2 regions of the Kitasatospora sp. NPDC018619 genome follow, and region 2 is predicted to be linked to the other one. Evidence: predicted binding sites of a transcription regulator. Region 2 holds the regulator's gene; the other holds the start of a gene.

Region 1 (7,024 bases), on a different contig from region 2:
CGCAGGCGATCGCCTTCCCGCGCGGCCTGACCGGCCGGAACGACCCGGAGTACGACTTCTCCTTCTCCGGCCTGAAGACCGCCGTCGCCCGCTGGGTGGAGGCCCGGCGCCGGGCCGGCGAGGAGGTGCCGGTCGCCGACGTGGCGGCGTCCTTCCAGGAGGCCGTCACCGACGTGCTCACCCGCAAGGCCGTCAAGGCGTGCAAGGACAACGGCGTCGACCACCTGATGATCGGCGGCGGCGTGGCGGCCAACTCGCGGCTGCGCGAGATGGCCCAGCAGCGCTGCGACCGGGCCGGCATCCGGCTGCGGGTGCCCCGGCCGGGCCTGTGCACCGACAACGGCGCGATGGTCGCGGCGCTGGGCTCCGAGATGGTCTGGCGCGACCGCGCGCCGTCCGCCTTCGACCTGTCGGCGGACTCCTCGCTGCCGGTGACCGAGGTGCACGTGCCGCACACCGACGTCCACGGCCAGGCCTACCAGGCCCTCGGCGGTGGCACGGCATGACCGTCGCCGCCATGTGGGAGGCCCGGGCCGCGGCCGGCCGTGGGGCCGAACTCGCCGCCTGGGTGCGGGAGTCGGTGCTGCCCGCGGTCCGCGGCTCGGCCGGTCTCGACCGCCTGGAACTGCTCTCCGCCCCGGGCGAGCGGGTGCTGCTGATCACCTGGTGGAACGGCGAGCCGGTGCCGGTCGCCGACCCGCCGGCCGAGCTGCTCGGCCGCCCGGTGCACCGCTGGTCCTTCACCAGCGAACACGTCGAGTAGCCCGAGGCCGGGAACCGCCGCGGCGGTCGGTACCGTGCATAGCCGAGAGAAGGCTGGACGGGAACCGGGAGCGCGCAGCGGTGATCAGGGACGGGCGGAGCAGGACCAGGACGTACGCGGCGGGAGCGCTGGCCCTGCTGGCCTTCGCCACCGCCTGCGGCGACAACGGGGGCGGTGGAAGCGCCGCGCCCGCCGCCACCGCGGCGCCCGCGCCCCGGCCGACCGGCGCCGCGCCGACCAGTGCGGCCGCGACCCCGTCGGCCGCCGGCGCCCCGGCGGGCGCGGACGCGGCGGCCTGGGCCAAGTGGGGCCTCACCCCGCTCGCGCCCGCCCCGGCGCCGCCCGCCGACAAGCCGGTCAAGCTCGAACGGACCGGCCCGGTGCCGGTGTTCAGCGAGGTGAAGACCAGCGACAAGGTCGTCTTCATCACCATCGACGACGGCGCCGAGAAGGACCCGAAGTTCGTCGAGATGCTGACCGACCTCAAGGTGCCGATCTCGATGTTCCTGACCCGGGACATCGTCAAGAACGACTACGGCTACTTCAAGCCGCTCCAGGCGCTGGGCAACCACGTCCAGAACCACACCGTGGACCACCCGGTGATGAGCAAGATCCCGGCGGAGAAGCAGAAGTCCGAGATCTGCGACGCCCAGTCCGCGCTCACCCAGCAGTACGGCACCGCCCCGCTGCTGTTCCGTCCGCCGTTCGGCGACGGCGCCAACACCGCGACGCTCAACACCTCGGTCCAGCAGTGCGGGCCGCGCGCGATCGTGCTGTGGCGCGAGTCGATGCAGATCCACGACATGCAGTACCAGGCGGCGGACAAGAAGCTGAGGCCCGGCGACATCGTCCTGGCGCACTTCCGCGGCCCCAAGGAGCTCAAGGGCGCCACGATGACCCAGATGTTCGGCGACCTGCTGGCCCGCATCCAGGAGCAGGGCTTCTCGGTGGCCCGGCTGGAGGACTACATCCAGGCGCCCGCCTCCTGACGCCGGCAGGCGCCTCCCCGGGCCCGCTAGGAGGCCGTGACCGGCTGCCCCAGCATCATCAGCGGCCCGTGGTCGGTGCGGCTGAGGATCACCGTGACGGAGTTCGGCCCGGAGGGCTTGAGCTGGCGGCGCAGCTCCTCCGGGGTGATCGCCATCCCGCGCTTCTTGATCACCACCGTGCCCACCGCCCGCTCGCGCAGCAGCGCCTTCAGCTTCCTGATGTGGAACGGCAGCACGTCGGTGAGCTCGAAGGCGTGCGCGTACGGGGTGGCGACCAGCCGGTCCGAGGTCAGGTAGGCGATCTTCGGGTCGATCAGCCGGCCGCCCACCTGCCCGGCCACCTCGGCCACCAGGTGGGCCCGGATCACCGCGCCGTCCGGCTCGTACAGGTAGCGCCCGACCGGGCCGGCCGGCGGGTCGGGCAGGTCGCCGCCGGTCAGGCTGGCGCCCAGCGGCAGCAGGGTGGCGCGGTGCGGGCCCGCGGCCCCCGTCCCGAACCAGAGCACCGCCTCCTTGACGTCGCCGTGGTCGGAGACCCACTCGGCCTCGGCGTCCCCGGGGACCGCCTCGTGCGGGACGCCCGGGGCGACCTTCAGCGCGCCGACCGGGGTCCGCCGGCCGGCCTCGACCGCCCAGGAGAGCGGCGGGGCGTACGCCTCCGGGTCGAACACCCGGCCGCGCGAGGTGCGCCGGGCCGGGTCGGTGAACACCGCGTCGTAGCCGGCGACGTCCACGTCGGCGACGTCCGCGCAGCGCACCTCGACCAGGTGGGCCAGGCCCAGCGCGGCGGCGTTGGCCGCGGTGGCGGCGCAGGCCGCCGGGTCCCGGTCGACGGCCAGCACCTCGATGCCGGCCCGGGCCAGCGCCAGCACGTCCCCGCCGATGCCGCAGCAGAGGTCCGCCAGCCGCCGGACGCCCAGGGCGGCGAACCGCCGGGCGCGCCACTCGGCCACGCTGCGCCGGGTGGACTGCTCGACCCCGTTGGGCGTGAAGTACATCAGGTCGGCGTCGGCGCCGAACTTCGCCCGCGCCCGCTGCCGCAGCCGGGCCTGCCCGAACGCGGCCGACACCAGCTCCGCCGGGTGCTCCCGCCGCAGGCGGGTCGCCAGCGCGAGCTCCTCCTCGGGGGTGAACTCGCGCAACTCGGCGAGCAGGGCCTGGCCCTCGGGCGTCAGCAGCGGCTGGAGGTTCTCGGTGTCCACGGGGCCATTCTCGCCGCTCGGCCGGGCGGGCGGGGCCGCGGCGCCCGCGGGCTCAGCGGCCGATGACGGGGGCGTCGGCGTTCAGCCAGAGCGCCACCGATACCAGCGGCGCCGCCGCCACCGCGGCGTACGGCGTCAGCCGGTACCCGAGCCGCCAGGCGCCCCAGGCGGCCAGCCCGAGCAGCGTCAGCGCGACCGCGACGCCGAGCACGTCCAGCGCCACCGACCAGGGGCCGTAGAAGGTGAAGAGCTTCAGCGTGCCGAGCAGCACCGAGCCGACCAGCGTCACCGGCACGGCCGCGGCGAGCACCACCGCGGCGAGCAGCAGGTCCGGCGCCCGGTTGATCCGCGGCCGCGCGGGCGGCCCGTTCTCCCTCGCCCGCCGGGGCGGGGCGGGCGGGAGCGCGGGAGCGGCGGCCCCGGGCCGGGGCGGGCCGGTGGGCACCGGGGCGGAGGTCATGGCGAGGAGTCTGCCCGCTCGCGGGGCCGTCGTACACGGGTTCGCCGCACACGGGTACGGCTGCTCGGCGTCGAGCCGGGGCCCCGAGGGCGCGTCGTTGGCACTCTGGTTGACTGAGTGCTAACACGGCCCTATGGTCGTCCTTGGCACTCCCCACCGGGTGAGTGCTAACGCGGCAACGCGTGCCTGACCCCCGCGACGGCAGGCCCGCAGGTTCGCCCCTACCCGTTAGAAAACCCCGTAATCTCCGAAGGGGAGCTCGGACGTGACCACCAGCAGCAAGGTTGCCATCAAGCCGCTCGAGGACCGCATCGTGGTCCAGCCGCTCGACGCCGAGACCACCACGGCCTCCGGCCTGGTTATCCCGGACACCGCCAAGGAGAAGCCCCAGGAGGGCGTCGTCCTGGCCGTCGGCCCGGGCCGCTTCGAGGACGGCCAGCGTCTGCCGCTCGACGTCGCCGTGGGTGACATCGTCCTGTACTCGAAGTACGGCGGCACCGAGGTGAAGTACCAGGGCGAGGAGTACCTGGTGCTCTCGGCCCGCGACGTCCTCGCGATCATCGAGAAGTAAGACGTCCCGCCCCGCCCCGGATCCGTGTCCCAAGTGACAGGGGCCCGGGGCGTGGTTGTTGGTTCACGTAGATCGGCGGCCGGTCGGCCGGCCGCAGCCCCGAGGGAATAGGGAACATGGCGAAGATCCTGCAGTTCGACGAGGACGCCCGCCGCTCGCTGGAGCGCGGTGTCAACAAGCTGGCCGACACCGTCAAGGTGACCATCGGCCCCAAGGGCCGCAACGTCGTCATCGACAAGAAGTTCGGCGCCCCGACCATCACCAACGACGGTGTCACCATCGCCCGCGAGGTCGAGCTGGACGACCCGTACGAGAACCTTGGCGCGCAGCTCGTCAAGGAGGTCGCCACCAAGACCAACGACGTCGCGGGTGACGGCACCACCACCGCCACCGTGCTGGCCCAGGCCCTGGTCAACGAGGGTCTGCGCAACGTCGCCGCCGGTGCCGGCCCGGCCGCCCTGAAGAAGGGCATCGACAAGGCCGTCGCCGCCGTCTCCGAGCACCTGCTGTCCGTCGCCCGCGAGATCGAGGGCAAGGACGACGTCGCCGCCGTCGCGTCCCTCTCCGCGCAGGACACCCAGGTCGGCGAGCTGATCGCCGAGGCGATCGACAAGGTCGGCAAGGACGGTGTCATCACCGTCGAGGAGTCGAACACCTTCGGCGTGGAGCTGGACTTCACCGAGGGCATGCAGTTCGACAAGGGCTACCTGTCGCCGTACTTCGTCACCGACGCGGAGCGTCAGGAGGCGGTCCTGGAGGACCCGTACATCCTGATCAACCAGGGCAAGATCTCGTCGATCCAGGAGCTGCTGCCGCTGCTGGAGAAGATCCTCCAGGGCGGTGGCTCCAAGCCGCTGCTGATCATCGCCGAGGACGTCGACGGCGAGGCGCTGTCGACCCTGGTCGTGAACAAGATCCGCGGCACCTTCAACGCCGTCGCCGTCAAGGCCCCGGGCTTCGGCGACCGCCGCAAGGCGATCCTCGGCGACCTGGCCGTCCTGACCGGTGGCCAGGTCATCTCCGAGGAGGTCGGCCTCAAGCTCGACCAGGTCGGCCTGGACGTGCTGGGCACCGCCCGCCGCGTGACCATCACCAAGGACGAGACCACGGTCGTCGACGGCGCCGGTGACGCCGAGGCCGTCGCCGGCCGCGTCGCCCAGATCAAGGGCGAGATCGCCGCGACCGACTCCGACTGGGACCGCGAGAAGCTGCAGGAGCGCCTGGCCAAGCTGGCCGGCGGCGTCTGCGTCATCAAGGTCGGCGCCGCCACCGAGGTGGAGCTGAAGGAGCGCAAGCACCGCCTGGAGGACGCCATCTCGGCGACCCGCGCCGCGGTCGAGGAGGGCATCGTCGCCGGTGGCGGCGCCTCCCTGGTCCACGCCGCCAAGGTGCTGGAGGACGGCCTGGGCCTGTCGGGCGACGAGGCCACCGGTGTCGCCGTGGTCCGCAAGGCGCTGCACGAGCCGCTGCGCTGGATCGCCCAGAACGCCGGCCTGGAGGGCTACGTCATCACCTCCAAGGTCGCCGAGCTGGAGAACGGCCAGGGCTACAACGCCGCCACCGGCGAGTACGGCGACCTGGTGAAGGCCGGCGTCATCGACCCGGTCAAGGTCACCCGCTCCGCCCTGGAGAACGCCGCCTCGATCGCCTCCCTGCTCCTCACCACCGAGACCCTCGTGGTGGAGAAGAAGGAGGAGGAGGCGGACAGCGCCGGCCACTCGCACGGCCACGGCCACTCGCACTGAGGCTCCGACGCCTGACCGGAGGCCCGGTCCGCTCCCCGCGAGGGGAGGCGGGCCGGGCCTCCGGCGTTCGCCGCTTCATGCTTCAACTATCAGTAGAATTTTGCAGAATGCAAAGATTGCCTTATAACTGAGGCATGATCGAGGCCCGCCATCTGCGCGTCCTGCGTGCCGTCGCCCGCACCGGCTCCTTCTCCGCCGCCGCCCGCGAGCTGGGGTGTACGCAGCCCGCCATCAGCCAGCAGATGAAGGCGCTGGAGAAGTCGGTGGACACCCCGCTGGTGGTCCGCTCGGGCCGCGGGATGCAGCTCAGTGAGGCCGGGCGGGTCCTGCTCAAGCATGCCACCGGGATCCTGGCCGGGCTCTCCGCGGCCGAGGAGGAGATCGCCGCGATCGCCGGGCTGCGGGCCGGCCGGGTGCGGCTGGTCTCCTTCCCGACCGCGAGCTCCACGCTGGTGCCGCCCGCGGTCGCCCGCCTGCGGGACGGCCATCCGGGGGTGCGCGTGTCGCTGGTCGAGGCCGAGCCGCCGGAGTCGCTGGCGATGCTGCGCGGCGGCGAGTGCGAGATCGCGCTGGCCTTCCGCTACCCGCAGTCCGACGGCGCCGCCGCGCTCCCGGCGCCCGTCCACGGCACGCCGCGCGAGGCGCGGGCCGAGGCCAACCTGGAGGCCCAGCAGCTGACCGCCGGGACGGACTGGTCCGATCTGGTGGTCACCCCGCTGCTGGACGACCCGCTGGTGGGCCTGCTGCCCGCCGGCCACCCGCTGGCCGGGCGGGGCGGGGCGGTGGGGCTGGCCGAGCTGGCGGGGGAGCAGTGGATCGCCGGCTGCCCGCAGTGCCGGGGGCACCTGGTGGAGCTGTGCGCGGGGGCGGGCTTCGAGCCCCGGATCGACTTCGCGACGGACGACTACCCGGCGGTGGTCGGCCTGGTGGCGGCCGGGCTGGGGGTCGCGGTGCTGCCCCGGCTGGCGCTGCGGTCGGTGCGCCCCGACGGCGTGTCGACGGTGCCGGTGCGGACGGCCTCCGGTGCGCCGGCGGTGCGCCAGGTGGTCGCGCTGACCCTGCCGGACCTGGCCGGGGTGCCGGCCGTGGCGCTGATGCTGGAGCGGCTGGCGGGGGCGGCCGCCGACCGCTGACGGTGCGTGACGGGGCTGCGGCGGCCCGGCACGTACGGTGAGCCGGGAGGCTGAAGCGCTCGGAAGAAACGTTTCTTCACGACGCCCGCGGCGCCGGGTCAGCGCCGGGCGACGGCCGGCGGCGCCAGCGGGACCTCGACCAGGCGGTGCCGGGAGCGCCC
Region 2 (7,024 bases):
TACTGCACCGCGCTGATCGGCCTGGACGAGGCGGTCCTGCTGCCCTGGGCGGCCGAGCACGGCCTGGCCGGCCGGAGCTACGCCGAGCTGGCCGCCGAGCCGGCCGTCCACGAGCTGGTCGAGGGCTTCGTCAAGCGGGTCAACGCCGACCTCCAGCGCTGGCAGACGATCAAGAAGTTCCACCTGCTGCCGCGCGACCTCGACATCGAGCACGGCGAGCTCACCCCGAGCCTGAAGATCAAGCGCCCGGTGGTCGAGCGGACCTACGCGGACGCGGTGAGCGCCATGTACGCGGGCGCCAACGAGGCCTGAGCCGCCCCGCCCGTACGGCTCACCCGAAAGGGTGGGCCGTACGGGACAATGGGCGCATGCCCTCCGCACTCCCCGACGGCGAACCCGTGCCGTCCGACGGTTCCCTGCCCGCGCACGCCCTCGACGGGCTGGGCTCGCGGCCGTTCGGCTTCTACCTGCACGTGCCCTACTGCGCCAGCCGCTGCGGCTACTGCGACTTCAACACCTACACCGCCACCGAGCTGCGCTCCTCCGGGGCGGTCGCCTCGCAGGAGACGTACGCGGACAACGTGGTCGCCGAGATCCGCCACGCCCGCGCGGTGCTGGGGGACGCGGACCTCCCGGTGCGGACCGTCTTCCTCGGCGGCGGCACCCCGACCCTGCTGCCCGCCCGCGACCTGGTGAGGATGCTCGCCGCGATCCGCGAGGAGTTCGGGCTCGCCGAGGACGCCGAGGTCACCACCGAGGCCAACCCGGAGTCGGTGGACCCGGCGTACCTGGCCGAACTGCGCGAGGGCGGCTACAACCGGCTCTCCTTCGGCATGCAGAGCGCCCGGCCGCACGTCCTGCGGCTGCTCGACCGCCACCACACCCCGGGCCGCCCCGAGGCCTGCGTGGCCGAGGCCCGCGCGGCCGGCTTCGAGCACGTCAACCTGGACCTCATCTACGGCACCCCGGGGGAGTCCGACGACGACTGGCGGGCCTCCCTGGACGCCGCCGTCGGCGCCGGGCCCGACCACGTCTCGGCGTACTCGCTGATCGTCGAGGAGGGCACCCGGCTCGCCGCCCGGGTCAGGCGCGGCGAACTGCCGATGATCGACGACGACGTCCACGCCGACCGCTACCTGATCGCCGAGGAGGCGCTCACCGCCGCCGGTTACTCCTGGTACGAGGTCTCCAACTGGGCCACCGCCGCCGAGGGCCGCTGCCGCCACAACGAGCTCTACTGGACCGGCGCCGACTGGTGGGGGGCCGGCCCCGGCGCCCACAGCCACGTCGGCGGCGTCCGCTGGTGGAACGCCAAGCACCCCGCCGCCTACGCCCGGGCCCTGGCGGAGGGCCGCACCCCGGCCCAGGCCCGCGAGGTGCTGGCGGAGGAGGACCGCCGGGTCGAGCGCATCCTGCTGGAGCTGCGCCTGGTCGAGGGCGTCGCCCTGGACCTGCTCACCGCCGCCGGCCGCGAGGCCGCCGCCCGGGCCCTCGCCGACGGCCTCCTCGCCGCCGGGCCGTACGAGCGGGGCCGCGCCGCCCTGACGCTCCGCGGGAGGCTGCTGGCGGACGCGGTGGTACGCGACCTGGTGGACTGACAGCCGTCGACGTGGTGCCGGCCGGCGGAGGGAGCGCCCAAGGACCGCCGCCGTCGACCTACGCCTGATCCGGCAGCGTCACGAAGTCGATCAGCTCCTCGACCCGGCCCAGCAGTGCGGGCTCCAGGTCCTTGTAGCTGTCCACCTTCGCCAGGATGCGCTTCCAGGCCGCCGGGGTGTCCACCGGCCAGCCGAGGCGGCGGCAGGTGCCCTCCTTCCAGTCCTCGCCCATCGGGACGTCGGGCCAGCCGGGGATGCCCACGCTCGACGGCTTCACGGCCTGCCAGACGTCGATGTACGGGTGGCCGACGACCAGCACCGCGTCCCCGGTGACCCGGGCGGCGATGCGGTGCTCCTTCGTCCCCGGGAGCAGGTGGTCGACCAGGACGCCGAGGCGCCGCCCCGGGCCGGGCGCGAAGTCGGCGACGATCGCGGGCAGGTCGTCGATGCCGCGCAGGTACTCGACCACCACGCCCTCGATCCGCAGGTCGTCGCCCCAGACCCGCTCCACCAGCTCCGCGTCGTGCCGCCCCTCGACGTAGATCCGGGACTCGCGGGCGACCCGGGCCCGGGCGTTCGGGACGGCGAGCGAGCCGGAGGCGGTGCGGGCCGGGGTGCGCGGCGCCGCCGGGCCGGCCGGCCGGACCAGGGTGACGACCCGGCCCTCCAGCAGGAAGCCGCGCGGCACCAGCGGGAACACCCGGTGCTTGCCGAAGCGGTCCTCCAGGGTGACGGTGAACCCCTCGGCGGTCTTCTCGCAGCGCACCACCGCCCCGCAGAAGCCCGTCCCCGCCTCCTCGACCACCAGGTCCCGCTCGGCGGGCACCTCCGGGGCGGGGGCCTGCTTCTTCCACGGCGGGGTCAGGTCGGGTCCGTACGGGCGGCTGCGCATACGGGTGATCATAGGGACGGCGGGCGGCGCGTCAGAGGCCCGGCGCGCCCCAGACCGGGAACCAGCGGCCCAGGTCCTTCTCCAGCCGCAGGTCGTTCCCCAGCATCGCGTTGACCTGGAGCTCCAGCGGGCTGTTGCGCCGCTCCCCGCCGCCCGGCACCGGCGCGAAGGGGTAGAACGTGCCCCGCTTGTAGAGGTAGACCAGGGCCAGCGACTGCCCCTGCGGATCGCGGAAGCCGACCAGTGAGCAGAGCAGCTGCGGGCCGAAGCCGTTCGCCTCCAGCTCGCTGTTGACCGCGTGCAGGTCGTTCACCAGCTCCGGCAGCTCCCCGGGGGCGTGCCGGGCGAGCAGCCAGGAGTAGCCGTAGCCGTCCTTGGAGGCCTCGACCGGGACGCCGCCGCGCCCGGTGTCCGCGTCCAGCAGCGCCCGGACCTGCTGCTCGACCTGCACGAAGGCCGCCCCCTCGACGGCGGCGAAGCAGACCGAGCCGAGCCCGGTGGGCAGGAACCCGGCCCCGGCCTCCAGGGTGAGCGCGGCGGACGGCACACCGAACAGCTGGTCGAGGTCGGGCTTGACGGGCTTGGTGCGGCCGAACAGGGTGTCCAGGAATCCCACGGCGGTCCTTTCGGGGCTCAGGGGCGCAGGGGCACAGGGTCAGCGGCCGAGCTGCTCGGAGATCCGCGCGAGCTGCTCCAGCCGCTTCTCCAGGCTCGGGTGGGTGGAGAACAGCTGGGTGGCGCTCTCCCGGGCGCTCAGCGCCGGGGCGAAGTAGAAGGCGTTGTACGGCTGCGCCTGGCGCAGGTCCCTGGTGGGGATGGCCGCGATCTGCCCGGTCACCTTGGTGAGGGCGGAGGCCAGGGCGCTGGGCCGGCCGGTGAGCTGGGCGGCGGCCCGGTCGGCGGCGAGCTCGCGGTAGCGGGACAGCAGCCGGGTGAGCAGGAAGCTGACCGCGTAGACGACGATCGACACCAGCGGGATCACCAGCGCCAGGAGGGCCGCGTTCTGGTCGTTGTTGTTGCGCCCGCCGCCCATGAAGCCGCCGTACACGGCGATCCGGGTCATCGCCCCGGCGAGGACGCCGAGGAAGCCGGCGATCGTCATCACCGCGACGTCCCGGTGGGCGACGTGCGACAGCTCGTGCGCGAGGACGCCCTCCAGCTCCTCGGGCTCCAGCCGGCGCAGCAGCCCGGTGGTCACGCAGACCACCGCGTTCTGCGGGTTGCGGCCGGTGGCGAAGGCGTTCGGCATGTCGTTGTCGGCGACCGCGACCCGGGGCTTGGGCATGTCGGCCAGGGCGCAGAGCCGGTCGACGGTGCCGTGCAGCTGGGGGAACTGCTCCGGGGACACCTGGTGGGCGCCCATCGCCCGCTCGGTGATCTTGTCGCTGAACCAGAACTGGGCCACGAACAGCCCGCCGGAGATCAGGACGATCAGCGGCCAGGCGCCGCGCAGCAGCGCGATCAGCAGTCCGGTGAAACCGACGTACAGCAGCCCGATCACGAACATCGTCGCGACCATGCGGCCGGTCAGGCCGCGGTCGGGTGCGAAGCGGGTGTGCTGGCCCGAGCTCGACATCGCTTGCTCCTCCGTTCGCCGTCGCTTTCGATGCTGCCACCCGGACGGCCTCCCGGCACCACCCCGGCGCAACCGGCTTCGAACCGCCGGGGCCCCGCGGGCCGTGTGCGGGACTGCGGGGAGGATCACCCCGGTCCGGCCGTTCCTGCGGTACGGCCCGGGCCGTACACTGGCAGGTACGGTTTTGGCACTCGGGTGTTCAGAGTGCCAGGGCGAGGGCCTCCGGGAGCGGCCTTCGGAAGCAAGGGACACAGTCGGAACAACGTGCGAAGACGGAGGTACGCGCCCATGGCCGGTGAGGTCCGCCAGCTGGACGAACGCAAGCTCGCCGTGCTCCGTGCGATCGTGCAGGACTACGTGGGCACCGAGGAGCCGGTCGGTTCCAAGGCCCTGGTGGAGCGGCACAACCTCGGGGTCTCCCCGGCGACCGTCCGCAACGACATGGCGGCGCTGGAGGAGGAGGGCTACATCCACCAGCCCCACACCAGCGCCGGACGCATCCCGACCGACAAGGGGTACCGCCTCTTCGTCGACAAGCTCGCCGAGATCAAGCCGATGAGCGCCCCCGAGCGCCGGGCCATCCGGCACTTCCTGGACGGCGCGGTCGACCTGGACGACGTGGTGGCCCGCACCGTGCGGCTGCTCGCCCAGCTGACCCGGCAGGTCGCGGTGGTGCAGTACCCCTCGCTGTCGCGCTCCACCGTCCGGCACATCGAGCTGGTGGCGCTGGCCCCGGCCAAGGTGATGCTGGTCCTGATCACCAACACCGGCCGGGTCGAGCAGCGGATGGTCGACTGCCCGGGCCCGGTCGGCGAGACGGTGCTGGCGGACCTGCGGACCGGGATCAACGCGAGGGCCGCCGGTCGGCGCCTCCCGGAGGTCCCGGGGCTCCTGGAGGACCTGCCGGCCCAGTTCGAGCAGGCCGAGCGGCCGACCGTCAGCACGGTCCTGGCAACCCTGTTCGAGACGCTCGCCGAGCAGAACGAGGAGCGGATCATGCTGGCCGGCACGGCCAACCTGACCCGCTTCGGGCACGACTTCCCGCTGTCCATCCAGCCGGTGCTGGAGGCGCTGGAGGAGCAGGTCGTCCTGCTCCGCCTCCTGGGTGAGACCGCGGACGCCGCGATGACGGTCCGGATCGGGCGGGAGAACACGTACGAGGGGCTGACGTCCACCTCGATCGTCTCCGTCGGCTACGGTTCGGGCGACGAGAGCGTGGCGAAACTGGGTGTGATCGGTCCGACCCGGATGGACTATCCGGGCACAATGGGGGCGGTGCGAGCGGTGGCGCGGTACGTGGGCCAGATCCTGGCCGAGTCCTAGCAAAGTCCTCCGCCGGAAGTCCGGCGGGGGCGTCCAGTCGCAGCACTACTACAGGCGGAACAAGCGGAGCATTTGGTGGCCACGGACTACTACGCGGTACTCGGCGTCCGACGGGATGCGGGGCAGGACGAGATCAAGAAGGCGTTCCGGCGCCTGGCACGCGAACTGCACCCGGACGTCAACCCGGACCCGAAGACGCAGGAGCGGTTCAAGGAGATCAACGCCGCTTACGAGGTGCTCTCCGACCCGCAGAAGCGCCAGGTCTACGACCTCGGCGGGGACCCGCTGTCCCCGGGCGGGGGCGGCGGGGCCGGCGGCTTCGGCGCCGGTGCCGCGGGCTTCGGCTTCTCCGACATCATGGACGCCTTCTTCGGCGCCGCGGCCGGCCAGCGCGGCCCGCGCTCGCGCACCCGCCGCGGCCAGGACGCCATGATCCGGCTGGAGATCACCCTGGAGGAGGCCGCCTTCGGCACCACCAAGGAGCTCCAGGTCGACACCGCCGTCACCTGCACCACGTGCAGCGGCGAGGGCGCGGCCCCCGGCACCTCGGCGCAGACCTGCGACATGTGCCGCGGCAAGGGCGAGGTCTCCCAGGTCACCCGGTCCTTCCTGGGCCAGGTCATGACCTCCCGGCCCTGCCCGCAGTGCCAGGGCTTCGGCACCGTCGTGCCGACCCCGTGCCCGGAGTGCGCCGGCGACGGCCGGGTGCGCGCCCGTCGCACCCTGACCGTCAAGATCCCGGCCGGTGTCGACAACGGCACCCGGATCCAGCTGGCCGGCGAGGGCGAGGTCGGCCCCGGCGGCGGCCCGGCCGGCGACCTGTACGTCGAGATCGCCGAGACCACCCACACGATCTTCCAGCGGCGCGGGGACGACCTGCACTGCACCGTCACCATCCCGATGACGGCGGCCGCGCTCGGCACCCAGGTGCCGCTGCAGACCCTGGACGGGCTGGAGGAGGTCGACATCCGGCCCGGCACCCAGTCCGGCCAGTCGATCCCGCTGCACGGCCGGGGCATCACCCACCTGCGCGGCGGCGGCCGGGGCGACCTGATAGTGCACGTCGAGGTGAAGACGCCCAGCAAGCTCGACGCCGAGCAGGAGGAGCTGCTGCGCCGCCTGGCGGTGCTGCGCGGCGAGGAGCGGCCGTCCGGCCAGTTCGCGCCGGGCCAGCAGGGCCTGTTCTCCCGGCTGAAGGACGCCTTCAACGGCCGGTGAGCCGTCACCCGCGGAAGGGGTGCCCGGGGGCGGACCCCGGCGCCCCTTCCGCGTTGTCCCGCCCCACCCCCGGAGGTTCCCCGCATGACCGCGCCCGTCTTCGTCGTCGAGACCGAGCGGATCGCCGCCGCCGCGCCCGGGGCCGTGGTGCGCCTGGACGGCCCGGAGGGACGGCATGCGGCCGCGGTGAAGCGGCTGGAGCCGGGTGAGGCGGTGACCCTGGCCGACGGGTCGGGGCTCGGCGTGGACGGCACCGTCACCGGCGTGCTCGGCAAGGACGCGATCGACGTGGCGGTCGCCGCCGTGCGCCGGGAGCCGCGGCCCGAGCCGCGGATCGTGGTCGTCCAGGCGCTGCCCAAGGGCGACCGCGGCGAGCTGGCCGTGGAGACCATGACCGAGGTCGGCGTGGACGTGGTG

The links. The regulator HrcA, encoded in region 2, represses chaperone genes, less so after heat shock. The targets are predictions, from matches to a motif close to TTNGCACTCNGNNNNNCNGAGTGCNAA.
Region 1: a site for HrcA is predicted at 3,512-3,538, ahead of groES (co-chaperone GroES). Genes of this name have one in related genera too.

The regions. Positions count from the first base shown of each region.
Region 1 covers NZ_JBISAI010000003.1:298,909-305,932, forward strand. The annotation lists gene tsaD (tRNA (adenosine(37)-N6)-threonylcarbamoyltransferase complex transferase subunit TsaD) at 1-506, shown strand, start outside; gene ACH5AR_RS06425 (hypothetical protein) at 503-763, shown strand; gene ACH5AR_RS06430 (polysaccharide deacetylase family protein) at 844-1,752, shown strand; gene ACH5AR_RS06435 (methyltransferase domain-containing protein) at 1,779-2,954, opposite strand; gene ACH5AR_RS06440 (hypothetical protein) at 3,007-3,414, opposite strand; gene groES (co-chaperone GroES) at 3,680-3,985, shown strand; gene groL (chaperonin GroEL) at 4,102-5,730, shown strand; gene ACH5AR_RS06455 (LysR family transcriptional regulator) at 5,865-6,863, shown strand; gene ACH5AR_RS06460 (WhiB family transcriptional regulator) at 6,962-7,024, opposite strand, start outside.
Region 2 covers NZ_JBISAI010000006.1:150,834-157,857, forward strand. The annotation lists gene ACH5AR_RS11470 (AMP-dependent synthetase/ligase) at 1-312, shown strand, start outside; gene hemW (radical SAM family heme chaperone HemW) at 369-1,598, shown strand; gene ACH5AR_RS11480 (DUF3097 domain-containing protein) at 1,657-2,490, opposite strand; gene ACH5AR_RS11485 (hypothetical protein) at 2,522-3,106, opposite strand; gene htpX (zinc metalloprotease HtpX) at 3,146-4,066, opposite strand; gene hrcA (heat-inducible transcriptional repressor HrcA) at 4,355-5,389, shown strand; gene dnaJ (molecular chaperone DnaJ) at 5,465-6,607, shown strand; gene ACH5AR_RS11505 (16S rRNA (uracil(1498)-N(3))-methyltransferase) at 6,692-7,024, shown strand, end outside.